Regions from separate parts of the Bradyrhizobium sp. WSM1417 genome, predicted to be linked through region 1. Evidence: predicted binding sites of a transcription regulator. Region 1 holds the regulator's gene; the other holds the start of a gene.
The links. The regulator LexA, encoded in region 1, represses DNA repair genes until DNA is damaged. The targets are predictions, from matches to a motif close to TGTTCNNNNTGTGTTCNG.
Positions count from the first base shown of each region.

Region 1 (8,804 bases):
CTCGTCGCCGACATCGAGGGCAACAAGGTCCGGCTGTCGGCCAAGGCGGATGTCGCCGTGACGATGGAAGAGGAAAAGTAGCGGTCGCGCCCTTCCGTTCCTGATCCGTACCGCTATCCGCCCGCCTGCACGTTCCGGTAGCTTCTGGCTTCGTTGCGTATCATCGAGTGCAGGGAATGGCGGAGCCGGGCCGGCCGGTACGGTCGCAAGGGATCGCGGGCACGTGGCCCGTGGGCCGCCCCGCGTCTGCGGGCGGCCTTGCGCCTGCAGGTCTCGACCTCTGGACATCGCTGGCCGAGACCCTGCGCGCGTGGCTACGCGCCGAGGCTGGCGCCGGGCGGCTGTTGCCGTGGGTGCCCGTCGCGTTTGGCTGCGGCATCGCGCTTTATTTCTCCGCCGATCATGAGCCGGTGCTGTGGGTCGTTGCCGCGACCGCCGTCGCACTCCTGCTCGGCGCGGCTGTGCTGCGGCGGAGCCGGCTGTTCGCCCCGGCCATCATGATCGCGGCGGTCGCGGCCGGCTTTGCCGTCGCGACCTGGAAGACGGCGCGCATCGCCCACCCGGTGCTGGCGCGGCGCTCTATTCGGTGTCGTTGTCGGGTTTCGTCGAGGCCCGCGACATCCGCGAGCGCACCGACCGTTTCGTGCTGCGCGTCACCGCGATGGAGGCGCAACGCAGCGACGTCAGGCTCGAGCGCGTGCGCCTGTCGGTCCGCAAGGGCACCGCGCCGGAGGTCGGTAGCTTCGTCCAGTTGAAGGCGCGGCTGATGCCGCCGCTCGCGCCGGTGCGGCCCGGCAGCTACGACTTTTCACGTGACATGTTCTTCCAGGGCATCGGCGCCTCCGGCTTCGCGATGGGCGCCATCACGGTGGCGCCGCCGCCTGAGACCGCCGGCTTGCGGCTGCGTTACGCGGCCTTCATGCAAGGACTGCGCGATGCGATCGATGCCCGCATCCGCGCGACGCTCGACGGCGACAATCGGGCGATCGCGACCGCGCTGCTCACCGGGCGGCGCGATGCGATCACCACGCCCGTCAACGATGCGATGTTCATCTCCGGCCTCGGCCACGTGCTCTCGATCTCCGGTTATCACATGGCCGTCGTGGCCGGTGTCGTGTTCTTCGCGGTGCGCGCGCTGCTCGCTCTGATCCCGGGACTTGCGGCAGGGTTCGCCATCAAGAAATGGTCGGCGGCCGCGGCGCTGGTCGCTGCTGCGTTCTACCTGCTGCTGTCGGGCGCGGAGGTCGCCACGCAAAGGTCGTTCTTCATGACGGCGGTGGTGCTGATCGCGGTGATGGTCGATCGCCGGGCCATTACCTTCCGCACGCTTGCTGTCGCCGCAATGATCGTGCTGGCGGTCGCGCCGGAAGCGCTGGTGCATCCGAGTTTTCAGATGTCTTTTGCGGCAACGCTCGGGCTCGTCGCCTTGGTGCAGATCGGCATGCCCAATTTGTTTGCCTCGCCGGACCATTCGGCGACCGCTCGCATTGCGATGTGGGGTGGCCGCGAGATCGCGATGCTGTTCATGGCCTCGCTGATTGCGGGACTTGCGACCACGCCCTACGCCGCTTTCCATTTCCACCGTGTCACGCCGTTCGGCGTGCTTGCCAATCTTGGCGCGATGCCGGTGGTCTCGGCGCTGGTGATGCCGGCGGGATTGTTGGGGCTGCTTGCTGCGCCGTTCGGGCTGGACAGCGTGTTCTGGTGGCTGATGGGGATCGGTATCGACTGGATGGTCGCGGTCTCGCGCTGGGTCGCGGCATTGCCGGGCGCCGTCGGTCGCATCCCGGCGTTCGGGATCGCGCCGCTGATCGCGGCGAGCCTGGGAATCGTCGTGCTGGGCTTGTTGCGCACGCCGCTGCGCTGGTCCGGCGCCCTGGTGCTGCTGGCAGCGATCCTCTGGGCACTGTCGGCGCGGCAGCCCGACATCCTGATTGCCGGGGATGGCGCGAGCGTCGCGGTGCGGGGCAGGGACGGATATCTGCACCTGATCAGGACGAACAAGGAGAGCTTTCTGCTCAAGGAATGGCTCGCTGCCGACGCCGATCCGCGCGATGCAGGCAGAGCCTCGCTGGCCGATGGCGTGTCCTGTGACGAATCCGGCTGCGTGACGCCACTGGCCGACGGGAGACTGGTCGCGCTGGCACTGCGCGTCGACGCTCTCGCGGACGATTGCAGTCGGGCCGCGCTGGTGGTGACGACACGCCCCGCGCCACCCGATTGCGCGGCGATGGTGGTCGATCGGCAACGGCTCGCCAGCCAGAGTGCGCTGGCGCTGACGCAGCGTGGTGACGGGTTTGTGGTTCAGGCGGTGAGGGCGAGAGGCACGAGCCGCCCCTGGTTGCCGGCCGGCGCGGGCGAGGGTGATTTCGACGGCAGCCTTGCGCCGAAGGCAACCGCGCCCGCATCAAGGACGCAACGCCGGCGGAGACGGACTTGCAGGCCGACGATTGATCGGACGGTGCCGAGAGATGCAGTGGGTTAGTGCATCCGCTCGGATTTCGCTGGCGCAAACCACGCCATCTCGCCGGCCGCGGCCGGCGATGGCGATTCAATCCTGACCTCCGACCTTGCAGCCGGAGGGCGGCTCTGTCAGCCGATCGGCAGGTGCGTGACGGTCGGCTGCCTGTCGGCGATGATCTGCGCCTTGTGCTCGCGCTCGGTGACCGGCTGGGTCACAGGCAATTGCAGCACGGTCGCACGCTGGCCTTCGACGAGCTGCGTCACCAGCACGTATTTGCCGTCGGGAAATTCGATCGCGTCGTGATGGCGGTCGGGAACGTGCGGATCGATCTTGCCGAACTTGCCCACGCGGGAATTGATGGTGCGCGTCCAGATCCAGCGATTGTCGTAGCGGACGTCGTCGGCGAAGGCGAGCTCCGTTCCCGGCAGCAGGCAAACGGCAACAGACGGATCGGCTGCGGAGGCGAAGCCGCGCGTCGAGGTGCCGCGGAAGCTTGTCGTGACGATCGTCTCGCCGACTTCGGCGGGGCGCGACGCGACGGCATGCAGGCTGTAGTCACACATCGGGTGCTCCTCATGCTGGGATAGCAACCCGCGTCTCTCAATCGAGGCGCAGGCCTCTATCAGAGTTGAAGCACGAACGCTCTGCTTGGTTGTGGGCAAATCTGCGGCTGGTTTCCGCGAGCCGCGATCACATTATCTTTCCCGAACTCAATAGGAACAAAGCTCGCTACGATGCATTTGGGAGGCGCGTACGCGAATACTGCAACGGTCGCTCGATCGCATTCGGCCCGTGCGAATTTAATCGCTGGCCGCTGTTTCCGCGAATACGCGAGCCGCGAAGCGGTGCTGTTTCCTGGGCGTCGCGAGGAGCCAGCGCCGGACGAAGGGCCGGATAGTCTGTGCAGAACCAGAAAGACTATCCAGCCGGAGCGGACGATGATCCGCTCTATCTCTGACCGGCGATAGCCGGCATGAAGTACTTCCCGTATGAAGCACTCCTGTATCAAGTACTCCCGGTATCAGTACTTCCGGTAAAGCCCGATCAGCTTGCCCTGAATCTTCACCCGGTTGGGCGGCAGGATGCGGACCTCATAGGCTGCGTTGGCGGGCTCGAGCGCGATCGAGGCGCCGCGGCGGCGGAAGCGCTTCAGCGTCGCTTCCTCGTCGTCGATCAGCGCCACCACGATGTCGCCGGTATCGGCGCTCTCGTTGCGCTGGATCAGCGCCATGTCGCCGTCGAGGATGCCGGCCTCGACCATGGAATCACCGCGCACTTCGAGCGCGTAATGTTCTCCGGAGCCGAGCATGTCAGGCGGTACGCTGATCGTATGGCTGCGGGTCTGCAACGCCTCGATCGGCGTGCCGGCCGCGATGCGGCCCATCACCGGCACCGCGACGGGACGTTCGCCCTCGTCCGCGGAAAGGCTGGAGCTCGCACGCACCTTGCCGAGATTGCCCTCGATGACGCTCGGCGTGAAGCCGCGGCGGCTGCCAGCGGCTGCCTGGAGCTCCGGCAGCTTGATGACTTCAATTGCACGGGCGCGGTTGGGCAGGCGTCGGATGAAGCCACGCTCCTCGAGCGCCGTGATCAGGCGATGGATGCCCGACTTCGAGCGCAGGTCGAGCGCATCCTTCATCTCGTCGAAGGAGGGCGGCACGCCGCTTTCCTTCAGACGTTCACTGATGAACCGCAGAAGCTCGTATTGTTTGCGCGTTAACATCTCGACCAAAGTCCCCCGGTTGATGTCGTCCGATTCCGAGACGCTGAATTCGGCAATAAGCCGCTACATGCTCGAAACAAATCATGAACGGACACTATATGTTCGATACATGTTCCGCAACTGCTTAATTTACCGTGAACGGAGCAAAGTTGGCGGAACGCGCTTGGCCGGGCGCTCAGACGGGGAGTCGCAACACTTCGCAAGCCGCGCCGGTCTCGGCCTTCGGCGCGAACGGTGCGCGCACGAGAAGTACCTGTGCTGCAGCGAGATTCGCAAGCAGCGAAGAGTCCTGATGATCGACGGGAAGAACGATGCGTGTGCCGTCGTCACGCTCGTCCAGATGCGCGCGCAGATAGTCCTCGCGCTGGTCGTTGGCGCCGATTTCGCGGCCGAGCACGGCGCGTTCACGGCGATGGTGAATCACTGAACGGCCCGACAGGGCGCGAATCAGCGGCACCATGAACAGGAAAGCGCAGACGTAGGACGACACGGGATTGCCCGGCAGGCCGATCACACCCATTGCGCCGAGCCGCCCGTGCATCATCGGCTTGCCTGGCCGCATTGCGATCTTCCAGAACGCCATTGCGATGCCTTCGTCCCGCAGTGCCTGCTGGACCAGATCGTGGTCGCCGACCGATGCGCCGCCGGTCGTGATCAGGATGTCGGCGCCGCTCTCACGGGCGCGGCGGATGCCGGCGGTGGTCGCTTCCAGCGTGTCGGCGGCAATCCCGAGGTCGATGGTCTCGGCGCCCTCGCTGCGGGCGAGCGCGTGCAGGGCGTAGCCGTTGGAATAGACGATCTGGCCGTGGCCGGGGGTGGTGCCCGGCATCACCAGCTCGTCGCCGGTGGCGAGAATGGCGACCTTCGGACGCCTGAAAACGGCAAGGTGCGGATGGTTCATCCCGGCGGCGAGCGCGAGGTCGCGCTCGGTGAGACGACTTCCCTTGCGCAGGAGCACGTCGCCCTCGCGGAAATCGACGCCGGCGGGACGGATGTGCCGTCCGGCGATCGCGGCTTCCTTGATCGTGATGCGCTTGCCGGCGGCGACCGTGTCCTCCTGGATCACGACGGCGTCCGCGCCACCGGGAACGACGCCGCCGGTGAAGATCCGCACGGCCTCGCCGGCGCCGACCGTCCCCGCGAACGGTCGGCCCGCCGCGACTTCGCCGATGACGGTGAGCTCCGAATCGATCGTCGCGGCATCGGCCGCGCGCACCGCGTAGCCGTCCATCGCCGACATCGCCTGCGGCGGCTGCGTGCGCCTAGCCGCGACGTCACGCGCGAGCACGCGATGGTAGGCCTCGTCGAGGGAAATCATTTCTTCCGGCAGCGGCTCTGCACCCGCCAGCACCGCGGCGAGCGCGTCGGAAACCGGCATCAAGGCCACGGCGAAAACTCCTGCTCGGCACGTTCGGGCGAATGTTCCGCACGTCTTCTAGCCGAGCGCGGGCGCAGAGGCAAAAACGGCTGAGCGCGCGCAGTCATCCCGCCGCTTCACATAGTTCCGGAAGGCAGGATTACGCGCGTCGTGGCATGATCCGAAGAGCCCGACAGATCGGCAGGAGACTGGTCATGGAAGGGCGAGAACGACGAGCGCCCCGGGCCTGGATCGATCAGCTCCCTGGCTGCCCGGGAGTTACGTCGGGCGCCTTGGGTCCCTGATCCTTATCGGGCAGCGGATCGGCCTGGGATTTCAGGTCGGCGGCCTTGCTCACAAGCTTGGCGGAAAGGTCCGAATCTGAAGTTGTCCTCGCGAATTCAAGAAGAAGAGAGGCCTGCTTGGTGAGGTAGGTTTTGCCCAGCACGATGATGCATCCGTCCGTAGAAGTCCCAACGGACTCTAAGAGTCCGGAAGGCGGTATTCCGTTCCGGGAACTCTGTATAAAAATGCACAAAGTGATTGGGTTCCTCAATTTTTTTCAAAATTGTTCCCGTTGGGCCGTGCCTCCAAGGGTTTCGCGACGACGCCTCGTCGTCAGATGCCCAATGCCTTCAATGCGTTCCCGACGTCACGTGGCGAGGTCACATGCACCGCCGTCAAGCCGCGCGCGCGCGCTCCCTCGATATTTTCGGCAAGATCGTCGAAGAACACGATGCGCCGGGCGGGTACACCGATCGCCCCAACGACGTGGTCGAAGGCCTCCGCATCCGGTTTGCGCAGGCCAATGCTGGACGACAAATACAGCTCGCGGAAATGGCCGAGGAGGTCGGCATATTCCCGCGAGAAATGGTCCACGTGCGGCCGGTTGGTATTGGAGAAAGCGTAGAGCGGCATCTGCTTCGCTGCCCGCGGCAGCAGCTCGGCGACGTCAGGCATTTCGCCGGCGAAGATCGCGTTCCAGCCTTCCAGGAACTGCGCGTCCGAAATGCCGATTCCGAGCGATGCTCGCAATGAGGCGAAATAATCCTCATCGCTGATCTTCCCCATCTCGTGCAACCGATAGGCTTCGCTGTCGCGCACATAGCGCGCGACGATGGATTCGGGCTGGCAGCCGGCATGTCCCGCCCAGCAGGCGATCGCCTTGGAGAAATCGATATCGAGCACGACGCGGCCGAGATCGAACAGAAGCGCATCCGCGCTGCCGGGAGAGAGCGGTGTCACCTGCATCCTTTCGCTCAGTATCGATATGGCTCGTGGTCGAACAGCGGAAACGCGCTGAACACGCTCGGCGCGTTGGTTGCGGTCGCCTGGTGCAGGCAGGATTTGTTAACCTCGGCGAACGAGGTCGCACCCAGGAGGCCGAGGCAGCGCAGCACTTCGTCCTCGAGCAGCTCCAGCATGCGGGCCACCCCGGCTTCGCCGGCCGCCGCCAGCGCCCAGCATTGCAGCCGGCCGATGCCGACGAGGTCGGCGCCCGCCGCGATCGCCTTGACGATGTCGGTGCCGCGACAGACGCCGCCATCGACCATGATCTTGGCGCGGCCGTTCACGGCCTCGACGATCTCGGGCAGCACGTGCATGGCGCCGCGACCATGATCGAGCTGACGGCCGCCGTGGTTGGAGACGTAGATCCATTCGACGCCGTGATCGATCGCGATCAGCGCGTCCTCTGGCGTCGCGATGCCCTTGAGGATCAGCGGGATCTTGAACTTGTCCTTGATCATCTTCACCGTCCGCCACTCCAGACCCTTCTGGTAATCGCCGCCGGTGGCGCGCAGGCGGCTCTCGCGAACGTATCGCTTGGCGATATCACGTTCGCGGCGGCTGTAATGAGCGGTATCGACGGTCAGGCAGAAGGCGGCATAGGCGTTCTTCTCGGCCCGGCTGACGACGTCGGCGACGAAGGCGTCGTCGCCGCGCACGTAGAGCTGGTAAAGGCGCAGCGCGTCGGGTGCAGCTTCGGCGGTCTTCTCGAGGCCGGGCTCGGACACCGAACTGAGCATGTGCGCCGCACCGAAAGTGCCGCAGGCGCGTGCCACGCTCGCGGCACCATCCGGGTCGAAGATCTCGAGCGCGCCGACGGGAGCGAGCACCACCGGCAGGCGCATCTTGCGGCCGAACTGCTCGACCGCGCCGGTGACCTTGCGGACATCGCGCAGCACGCGCGGGCGGAAGGCGATCTCGTCCAGCGCCATGCGGTTGCGACGCATCGTGGTCTCGGTCTCGGCCGCGCCGACGATATAATCCCAGGCATTCTGGTTGAGGTTGGCGCGGGCTTTCCGGATGAATTCATGCAGATTCTGGAACGGCTCGGTGCTGGCGCCGAGCTCGACGTTCCTGTCCGGTTGGATGCGGGGTGCTTCGTTCATTGTTATCCTCCCGAGAATTTGAAGCCTTCCCTCATCGCCTAACCCGTCCGGGGCGCCAAAACCATCCTAAAATGGCATGGCTGCGAGGCGTGGGCCGGCCGGCCGACCCCCGCTGCGCACGAACCGGGTCCTGCAACGTTGCCGAAAGTTTAGGTCCGGACGAAGCGATTTTTACGGTGTACCCGCCGGCGTGGCATCCCGGCCTTGAAGAAACCAGAATGGTATTGTGAGAAGCAGGCTGGATCGCCATTTGCATGGCGGCTCTCCAGCCCCACCGAACCGCGAAGCAAAAAGGCCAGCCTATCCATGCGGAAAACCCTGCTGTTTCCACTGGGCGCGCTCACCGGAGCGTGTCTGACCCTTCTGGTAGCCAGTCCGCACGGCGGCGTGTGGGCGGCACGGGCGGCAGCGAGCGCGGATGACGCCTATTCCAAGCTCAATTTGTTCGGCGAAGTGTTCGAGCGGGTGAAGGCGAGCTACGTCGAGAAGCCGGACAATGCCAAGCTGATCGAAGGCGCGATCACCGGCATGGTGACCTCGCTCGATCCGCACTCGCGCTACATGAACGACAAGGCCTGGACCGAGATGCAGGAGACCACCTCCGGCGAGTTCGGCGGGCTCGGCATCGAGGTCACGATGGAGGAGGGGCTGGTCAAGGTCGTCTCGCCGATCGACGACACGCCGGCCTCCAAGGCCGGCATCATGTCGGGCGACCTGATCAGCAAGATCGACGGCGATGCCGTGCAGGGCATGACGCTCGAGCAGGCCGTCAACAAGATGAAGGGGCCGGTCGAGACCCAGACCAAGCTCACGATCGTGCGCAAGGGGGCCGACGCCCCGCTCGACGTCGCGATCAAGCGCGAGATC
Region 1 is NZ_KI911783.1:5,151,335-5,160,138, reverse strand. Features, by position in the region: gene BRA1417_RS0125105 (DUF2171 domain-containing protein) at 1-81, shown strand, start outside; partial or broken gene BRA1417_RS40815 (ComEC/Rec2 family competence protein) at 177-2,454, shown strand; gene BRA1417_RS0125095 (hypothetical protein) at 2,593-3,027, opposite strand; gene lexA (transcriptional repressor LexA) at 3,486-4,187, opposite strand; gene glp (gephyrin-like molybdotransferase Glp) at 4,363-5,574, opposite strand; gene BRA1417_RS0125080 (hypothetical protein) at 5,801-5,992, opposite strand; gene BRA1417_RS0125075 (HAD family phosphatase) at 6,163-6,795, opposite strand; gene BRA1417_RS0125070 (alpha-hydroxy acid oxidase) at 6,804-7,937, opposite strand; gene BRA1417_RS0125065 (S41 family peptidase) at 8,244-8,804, shown strand, end outside.

Region 2 (8,804 bases), 450 kb from region 1:
TGAGAGCCGCCCCTGGTCATGTCAGGGGCGGTTTTCTACGTTCACGACCAGCCGATACGTGCCCATGCGATCTTCCGAAGCTGCGATCTCCCGAGCTTGCGGTCCTACATAGACAGCGGGCGGCTCGAACCATGCAGCGCAATGGCTGGTAGAACGCTTCGGCTGTTGTATGGTCGGACGTTTCTTATGAGGGGCTGATGAAGATTGCCATTGTTATCGCCGGCGTGATCGTTGTTGCTGCTGCCGTTCTCGTGTCGGTACAGCCCGACTTTCTGAAGCCTTCGTCTCTGGCACTCGTGATGAAGTCCGACATCCTCGGCTTTTCGCCCGGCATGACATTCGACGAGACCAACAAACTCATCACGCAACGTCGCTACCGCTGCCGTCAGCTTCGCGATTCCTACGTCCTCGAATGCGCAGTCGACGTTGCCAAGGTCACGATCTTTGCCGACGACGTTGACGCCAAACATCCCATCTGGCGCGTCATTGCGGAGTTGAACAATCCGGGTGCCCAGGACGCTGCGGCCAAAGACGCTGCAGTCAAATCGATATCCGACCAGTTCAATGCCCAGCCAACCAAGGACGCTCGGGAAGGATGGATATGGACCGTCGGCCGTGGGCTGAAGCTGACTTACGACGGCACAACCTTGAAGCTCGTGGACGAAGCTGAGGATATCAGGCGTGGCAAGCAGGACGCAAAGCGCTGGGGAGCGCTACGCTGGATGCTCGTCAGTGACGAAGCCGGTTGACGGCCCATAGCGGCAGCCACGATCCCAGCACCATGCAGATCGCAATGGCTGCGACCAGGACGAATTTCAGGGGATGCTGCGAGGATGCGAGCGAACCTTCGAGGTGAAGGTAAGGCAGCATCGCCTCCATGGCTATCCCGATCAGGGCAACCGCAACCAGCCCGCCAACCACCGAAGCGAACAAATTGACGATCCATCCCATCGCGCCGCGCTTGTTCGACCACGCCTCGAAGATCGCGACAGCCAGCATCACGAGCACGAAGATCAGCATGAAGCTCATCGAGCCGCCGACGCTCGCCTTCGACCCGAAGACTTCCACCAGCAGCATGGCCGCCACCGCGAGCAGCGTGATCGCCTTCACGACATTCCTCTTTAGTGTCTCGGCACATGGGCCGCGAAGCCAATTCCGATGCCGAGCAGGCTTTGCAGCATGGCGGTTGGTCGCGCCGGGCTTTGCCGGGGTTCAATCATAATAAGATTTCCGCTCGGCAACTGATGAGGTGCACTCCGCGCAGTTGCGGGCACTCTATCGCATCCGCGCAACCATTCCTTAATGAATTTCCCGCCTAGATTGCGATAGCTTGGATGAACGTGGCGGGGCTTGGTGCGGATCTTCGCGGGTGTACAGGCGATGCGCGGGGTCGCTGCGCTGTCGGTAGTCTGCGGACACGCAATCAGTGCGCGTCCCGATAGGGTCGGACCGGAGCTTGCCGAGGGCGCGCTGACGATTCTCGCGAGCGGCGTCGACATCTTCTTCGTGATCTCCGGCTTCATCATCGCGACCACGGCGGCATCACAACACAACCCGCTGGAATTCGCTTTCAGGCGAGCCCTCCGAATTTTTCCGCTCTATTGGCTGGTGTTGCTGGCGGCGTTTGTCAGTTCGTCCTGGATCGCGTTGGCGCCGGGCGACCGCCCCGCCCTCGACCTCGGAACTATCTTCGCATGGACCTATCCGAACTGGTACCTTGCGCCAGCGTGGTCGCTGGCTTTCGAACTGCACTTCTATGTCGCCGTCGCGGTCATCCTGGCGATCAAGCCGGACCGGCTGTTCGAGATCTTGTTCGCTGGATTCGGCCTGGTCATTCTGGCTCTCGTGTTCGGCCTGGAGTTCGGGATCTACTTGCATCCGCTGGTGCTGGAATTCGGTGCCGGCGTTGTCATCGCCTATCTCCAGAAAAGCGGACGATTGCACTTTTCGCGCCATATCCCGGCAGTTTCCGCGGGCCTGTTCGTGGCCGGCTGGTACTGGATTTTCGTGCGCGGCGCGGCCGACCCGCAATTCGCGCGCGTCCTGACCTATGGCCTCGGCGCGGGATTGCTGATCCATGCTGTGGTCGCTATCGAGATCGAAGGGCGATCCTTCTCACCAGTCCTGCAATGGCTCGGCAAGATTTCGTACGCGCTGTATATCGTCCATTATCCTGTGGTGAAATGGATCGCCAGCTTTGACGGACTGTGGCTTCTGTCGAGCGCCGGGACAATCATCGCCGGCATCCTGCTCTCCATCGGTCTCGCCGCCGCCTTGCGCGTGGCCATTGAGGCACCGATCCTCGATTGGGGGCGCAAGCTAACTCTGATGCGCAGACGCCGATCGCTGCCGGCCGTTCCGTGATCATCTCCCGACGCTGAATCCGGGCAAGTGCGGCCCTTACTGCGTCATGGGCCAACTACGAACAAATAAGGAACAAAATGCATCAGCCGGGATTAAACCTGAAAAGGAGAGATCGCCGTGACTGACAACAAGATGGCTGACAACACAGCGGGCAACACCCAGAAGGATCCGAAAGATTGGGTCTCCGGCGACGACCCGATGACCGGCGCCCAGGAATCCTACCTCAAGACCCTCGCCGAGCAGGCCCACAAGCCCCTCCCCAAGGAGGATCTGACCAAGGCAGAGGCGTCAGAGCTGATCGACACGATGCGGCAGAAGGCCGGGCTCGAGAAGTAAATATCTGGCATCACGGTCATCGCCAGATCACTTCGGTAGACCGCGGATTGCCAGCTGGACGACTGTAACGACAACGAAGGCGACCGCCCCGTAAACGATGGCATTCACGGCCCAAGTGATGGCGACGCCCAGGAAAACGGAACTGCCGACTGCTCCCCAGAAAAGGTAAGCTGCGGAGATGCCCGGCATCTCCCATGCCATCACAGCGATGGAGTAGTCGGTGAGCTGCTCCATGACGAGCAGCACCGTCGAGACGAGCGCCCCGATTGCCAGTGCGACGATGAGAACGGATTTCATTGTCTTCAAAGGCCCAACAGCCCCATCAGTACCGGAATCATAAAAAAAGCTGCCAAGCCGAGGAGGCCTCCTACGGCAAGCTTCGCCCAACGCCGTTGGACTTTCGGCTCGAGCCATGTCGCCAGCTTGACCCAGAGTGCATACGCCCATCCCGCAACAATCGAGCGGATCAATGCAAACAGAAGCTCGCCTAGAATATTGGCCATGACGGTTAGTCGCGTCATCTCCGCGTGGAGTTCATCTGCGAGCGGCTAGACAACCCTGTCCACCCGTGAATGAGGTGGCCAATTCTGCGGTTAGCATCACCGTTCTGACGGCCCGGTTATCGCTGCGGGGCGCTTCGCGTGAAGGGGCTCGTGGTCAAGCGCTTGAGCACTGCCATCGCAATTCATGCCCTTAGTTCGCGCGCTCGGCGCGGCGTCGTGACTGCTGACATCAGGGTGGCAGCAGCGGTGTGCGACGAGCCGCGCGATGCCGCTCAAATCTGCGGTCAACCAAAGGACATGCCATGAAGTTCGCCTCCACTCGCCTGATCGCCACCGACATCAAAAGCATGGTTTCGTTCTACGAAATGATCACCGGAGTTTCCGCCGAATGGCTCGCGCCGGTGTTCGCCAAGATCGTGACGCCGGGCGCCAACCTGGCAATCGGCGCAGCCGAGACGGTCGCGCTCTGGAAAGAAAACAGTGCCGAGCCCGGCGCCAACCGCACTGCCGTGATCGAATTTCAGGTTGAAGACATCGATGCGGATTATGAGCGCCTGAAAGACAAGGTCACGCTGGTGCATGAGCTGAAAACGATGCCGTGGGGCAACAAGACGTTCCAATTTCGTGACCCCGAAGGCACCGCAGTATCGCTCTTCATGCCGCCGGCCGAGCAGGCCGGAAAGCGCCTCGCGGCGTAATAGGCCGCGGCAGCAGATCGGCGCGCGCGATGTGCCAGTGGCGCGTGTGCGGCACTGGATTTGCGGGGAAAGTGCATTGAAATTTCGCCGGCTGATTTACTTCATCAGCCGGCGTCGCCCTCATGCGCATGTGCACCCGCCCCCTGCCCCTCCTCGGATTTTCCTGCTATCTCCTACTCCCTTCGGCTCGGCCGAACCAAAAACCCTCCATCCACCCAGGGAGCAACAACCATGCGATACCTCCACACCATGCTGCGCGTGCGCAATCTCGATGTCGCACTGAAGTTTTACCAGGATGCGCTGGGGCTGAAGGAGGTGCGGCGGATCGAGAACGACAAGGGGCGTTTCACGCTGGTGTTCCTGTGCTCGTCGGACGATCTCGAGGCGCTGAAGAAGCAGCCGCAGACGCGCGGCGCGCCGCTGGTCGAGCTCACCTGGAATTGGGACGAGGAAAAGTATGGCGAGGACCGCTTCTTCGGCCATCTCGCCTATGAGGTCGACGACATCTACGCCACTTGCGAGAAGCTGATGAAGGCCGGCGTCACCATCAACCGTCCGCCGCGCGACGGCAACATGGCCTTCGTCCGCTCGCCGGATTTGCACTCGATTGAGATCTTGCAGAAGGGCGACCCCAAGCCGCCGCAGGAGCCGTGGTCGTCGATGCCCAACATCGGCCATTGGTAGGCTCGCCGCTGGAACAAGCCCGCGCCAGCAGCGTTCTCTCTTCGACAATGCAATTGGAGGAGGACGCGATGGGACGCGGAATTTTGTTGTGGATGCTGGGTGTGCCGATCCCGGTGATCATCTTGCTGTGGCTGTTCTTCGGCCGCTGATCGCCTGACCAGCTTGACCTTGCAATGAAAGCTCCGCCTCCGGCGGAGCTTTTTGCATGCGGAGCTTTTGCATGAGAGGATCGGCGCAATCGCGCGTCGCTCGCCGCAGTGAATTCCGCTATTACCCGCGCCGAAAGAAACGCCTGGGGAGGATGATGTGCCGGACCAAAAGCTGACGATCTGGGGCCGCGCCAATTCGGTCAACGTGCAGAAAGTGCTGTGGTGCCTCACCGAGCTCGGCCTGGCTTACGAGCGCATCGACGCCGGCATGGCCTTTGGCAAGACCCGCGAGGCCGACTATCTCGCGATGAACCCCAATGCGCGAATCCCGACGCTGGTCGAGGGCGATTTCACGCTGTGGGAATCCAATTCGATCATGCGCTATCTCTGCCTCGCGCACGGGCGCGGCACGCCCATTTATCCCGAGACGCCGAAGCTGCGCGCCAGCGTCGATCGCTGGCTCGACTGGACGCTGTCGATGGTGCAGCCGGTCGACCGCCCGGTGTTCTGGGGCCTCGTGCGCACGCCGCCCGCCGAGCGCGACATGATCCAACTGCAGAAGGATGCGGATGCCGCCGCCGAGGTCTGGGCCATCGCCGACCGTCTCCTCTCCACGCGTCCGTTCATGGACGGCGATGCGTTCACCCTCGCCGACATCGCGATCGGCGCCTATGCGCGGCGCTGGCTCGGCGTCGAGGGCATCACCCGGCCCGCGCAGCCGCATCTGACGCGCTGGCTCGCCGAGCTCGGCAAACGGCCCGGATTTGCGCAATTTGTGGCACCGCCGATGTCGTGAGCGGTGACGCGACTTAAACCTCGTTGAGAGCACGATGAATCGGCACTTCGCCGCGTGCCGCCGGCAGGTGGCAGCTACTGTGCATGGGGTTGTTTTCGCGTTTTTTTGTTTTGGGCCAACCGCGCTCGAACAGCAGCACGCAGAAAATCAGCACGAGCGTCACGGCCGCAGTGGCCAGCCGCGCAGTCCAGCTCAGGCCGCGGCCGACCCACCATAGCAGCGCGCAATACATCACAAACGGGACGATGATTTCGGGCCGCATGATATCAGGTGGCATCGAGGTCAGCGCCTGATCGTGGTCTCGACGCTGATCGAGCCGCCGATCTTGACGCAGGTGCCGGTGCTCTCGACCAGATGGAAGCCGCGGCCATAGGCGGCGCAGGAGCCCGCTTTCGCGCTGCCGCCGGCACCCTTCAGCGGCAAGGCCTTGCCGGCCTGTGGGCGCTCCGCAGGCGGCAGACGCAAGGCTTCCGCCGCGGCCGCGGACGTGGTCAGCAACGAGATCAGGATGAGGAGCGCACGCATGCGGGCCGTTCTAGCCCGGACCGGCGCCTTGCGCCATCGAGGTCACTTTGCCCCGGGTCAGATGAACCTGATGCCGGCCGATTTGCCGCGGCGCCAGACCACCTGGCAGCTCCGCCCGGTCCGCGCATCGCGCGCGAACGCCATCCGGATCACGCCCGGAAGCTGGCTCGCATCCTCGTCCAGCGTGATCTTGGCGCCTGTGGCGGAGATGTCCTGGACCAGGCATTGCCGCGCCGCGAATCCGCCCTCGAGCGTGATCCAGGCATGCTGCGACAGCGACTTGCGGGCTGCGCGCTTCTTGGGCGGTGGCATCGGCTCAAATTCTCCCAGCCCAGCGCTAGCTCAGGGAACCTAAGAAACCGTTGAATTCGCCCCGAATGATCCGGGGGCGGGATGCTATCCACCGGTGCCAAAAGACCGTTCCCGAACGGCTTGCCCAGGGCGCCAAAGGCCATTATAGGTTCGCCCGCTGCAGCCGCCGGGCATGACTCGGGCGGCCAGCGGTCGTGCCGCACTAAGCGGCGGGGCCCTGGGTTTGCTCCCTTCGTCTATCGGTTAGGACGCCACCCTTTCACGGTGGAGAGAGCGGTTCGATTCCGCTAGGGAGCGCCAACATCCGGGCGTCTGGATGCCACGGCGAAATCTGCCACACAGCATGAACCTCGCTGCCCCTCGCCACCGACCAACATCTTGTTGGAACCGGTTGCAGGCCCCCATGACGCAGCGCAAATCCCCCTCGGACGACCAGGCCGGAATCGCCTCGCCGGCGCCGCCGCCATGGATCCACCGTTCGCCAGCCTACGCGCCGGAACGGCGCGCCAGAATGCTGGAGCACATGGCGCGCGCCAGAGCGCTGCCTCGGGCAACGGCTGGGCCGTCGCCTACGGCCGGCACGAACATACTCGCTGACGCGTACGGCTACGCCGTCCTGTTCGGCATCATCGCGCTGCTGTTTCAGTCGCGCGTCCCTCTCTACCTCGGCGCTTTCCTCTTCTTCACCGATGGCGAGCGCATCGAACTCGCTCTTGGAAAGATCGGCATCCGTCTCGAGCCCGGCACGATCGGGCCCGATATCATCAAGGGCTTCGTATCCCTGTTCGGATGGTTCGCGCTGCTGGCGTCGCTGAAAGCGTCCGTCCCCGCGTGGCTCGCGACATGGATGCTGCCGGACAAATCGTGGTCCTTCCTCGCCGCAATCGCCCTTCTGTTCGCCATCGTCGAAGCATTCGCAACGCGCGCGATGCGGCATGCATTGCCGTGGTTCGGACTTGAGCGCAGACCGGACAGCCTGGCCTGCGCGACGATCAAGCTCGTCATGGCCCTTGGCGTGCTGGCCCTGTTGGTACTGCTCGGATGACGCGATCGTGAGGTCGCGGGCCCAATAATCGCGGCGCTATGCCGCCTGTCCCGGACGGCGCATTTACCAAAAATTTACCCCTGCTCGTGAGTGCCGGTATCATTTGCTTAGAATTTGATTGCTACCGTGGAATTACGGAAAACCTCCGAAACACGATTGGCGCCCATGTCCGTCGCAGAGTTCCTCAGACAGCGTGCCGTGCAAGTCACCGTGAGTGGCAGCTACTCGCTGCCGCGTTGGTACGATTGCGAGGGCAAGCTCCGTACCTTCGCCTGCCGCACCAGCCGCGTCTCGCCGTTCCGCATGATGGTCGACGTTCCCGTGGTCGGCAAAGTCGGCGAGCGCGTGACCTCCTACTTCCAGGACTTTGGCGAATTCCAATGCACCATCAGCGCGACGCTGAAATCGGGCTTCCTGATGGAGCTCGACATGACGCGGGCCCGGCGCGCCTGGATGTCGGAAAAGCTGACCTGGCTCGAGAAGAAGCAGAAGGACGCCAGCGTCCAGGAGCTGCGGAATGACGCGCGCTTCGTGCCGCAGGTCGCGCACACCTTCCTGACGCTCGCCGACGGCAGCACCCATGCCTGCTTCATCATCGACGTCTCCACGGCCGGTGTTGCGATATCCTGCGAATACGATCCGCCAGTGGGAACTCCGCTTGCGGTCGGCGCTTGCGTCGGGCGCGTGATCCGCAAGTTCGAAAGCGGCTTTGCAGTCAAATTCGCCGAAAAGCAGTCGCGGGACGACGTCGTCCGGCTGATCGTCCGCTCGCCCATGCTGCAATCGGCCTGATCCTCCGGCCGCGCCGCCCTATCGCGGCCCTATTTCGAGATAAGCTTTTGAAGGTCCGCGCCTCGTGCCATGGATCATCTGCAGACTTGCGATCGGGGGACCGAATGGCAGTCGAGAAAATCACAGTCGAAAAGATCAGAGTCGAAAAGATCACTTGGGACAGGGTCGGCCGGGTCACCGAGCCCGGACGCTACATGTACACTTTCGGCTGGCTCACCATCACCACCGGCGATCTCGAAATCTGGAAGCAATACCCGCAGGCCGCGTTCACGCTGATGGCGCAGCATTCCGAAGCGGACGCGTCCATCGGCGAGGAATTCCATGTCGGCGCCTTCGACGTCGCGCCCGACGCACCGCCGCCATTCACCACGCATTGAGACAGTCAAAGCGGGCTTGGGATCGGCAGCGGGAACGCATGGCATGGGCGTTGCTTTATCATTGCCATGACTCACATCCCTACTCACATCCCTGCCGTCGACCAGGCCTTCCTGCTGTTACTCATCGTGCTCTGCCTTGGCATGTGCGTTATTCGCGCCTTCTGGGAGGTGGAGCAGGTCCGGATACGCCGCATCGGGTCATCCTCCCGCGCGGCAAAGCGTG
Region 2 is NZ_KI911783.1:4,704,391-4,713,194, reverse strand. Features, by position in the region: gene BRA1417_RS40680 (hypothetical protein) at 198-749, shown strand; gene BRA1417_RS0122660 (hypothetical protein) at 730-1,110, opposite strand; gene BRA1417_RS0122655 (acyltransferase) at 1,354-2,364, shown strand; gene BRA1417_RS0122650 (DUF3072 domain-containing protein) at 2,497-2,700, shown strand; gene BRA1417_RS0122645 (hypothetical protein) at 2,728-2,997, opposite strand; gene BRA1417_RS0122640 (hypothetical protein) at 3,003-3,203, opposite strand; gene BRA1417_RS0122635 (VOC family protein) at 3,506-3,901, shown strand; gene BRA1417_RS0122630 (VOC family protein) at 4,133-4,585, shown strand; gene BRA1417_RS44150 (hypothetical protein) at 4,552-4,734, shown strand; gene BRA1417_RS0122620 (glutathione S-transferase family protein) at 4,892-5,530, shown strand; gene BRA1417_RS44895 (hypothetical protein) at 5,544-5,807, opposite strand; gene BRA1417_RS0122610 (hypothetical protein) at 5,813-6,055, opposite strand; gene BRA1417_RS0122605 (PilZ domain-containing protein) at 6,113-6,367, opposite strand; tRNA gene BRA1417_RS0122600 (tRNA-Glu) at 6,593-6,667, shown strand; gene BRA1417_RS0122595 (hypothetical protein) at 6,771-7,412, shown strand; gene BRA1417_RS0122590 (pilus assembly protein PilZ) at 7,578-8,204, shown strand; gene BRA1417_RS0122585 (hypothetical protein) at 8,309-8,581, shown strand.
Region 2: BRA1417_RS0122650 (DUF3072 domain-containing protein) is a predicted target of LexA. The motif match lies at 2,422-2,439, and genes of this name have one in related genera.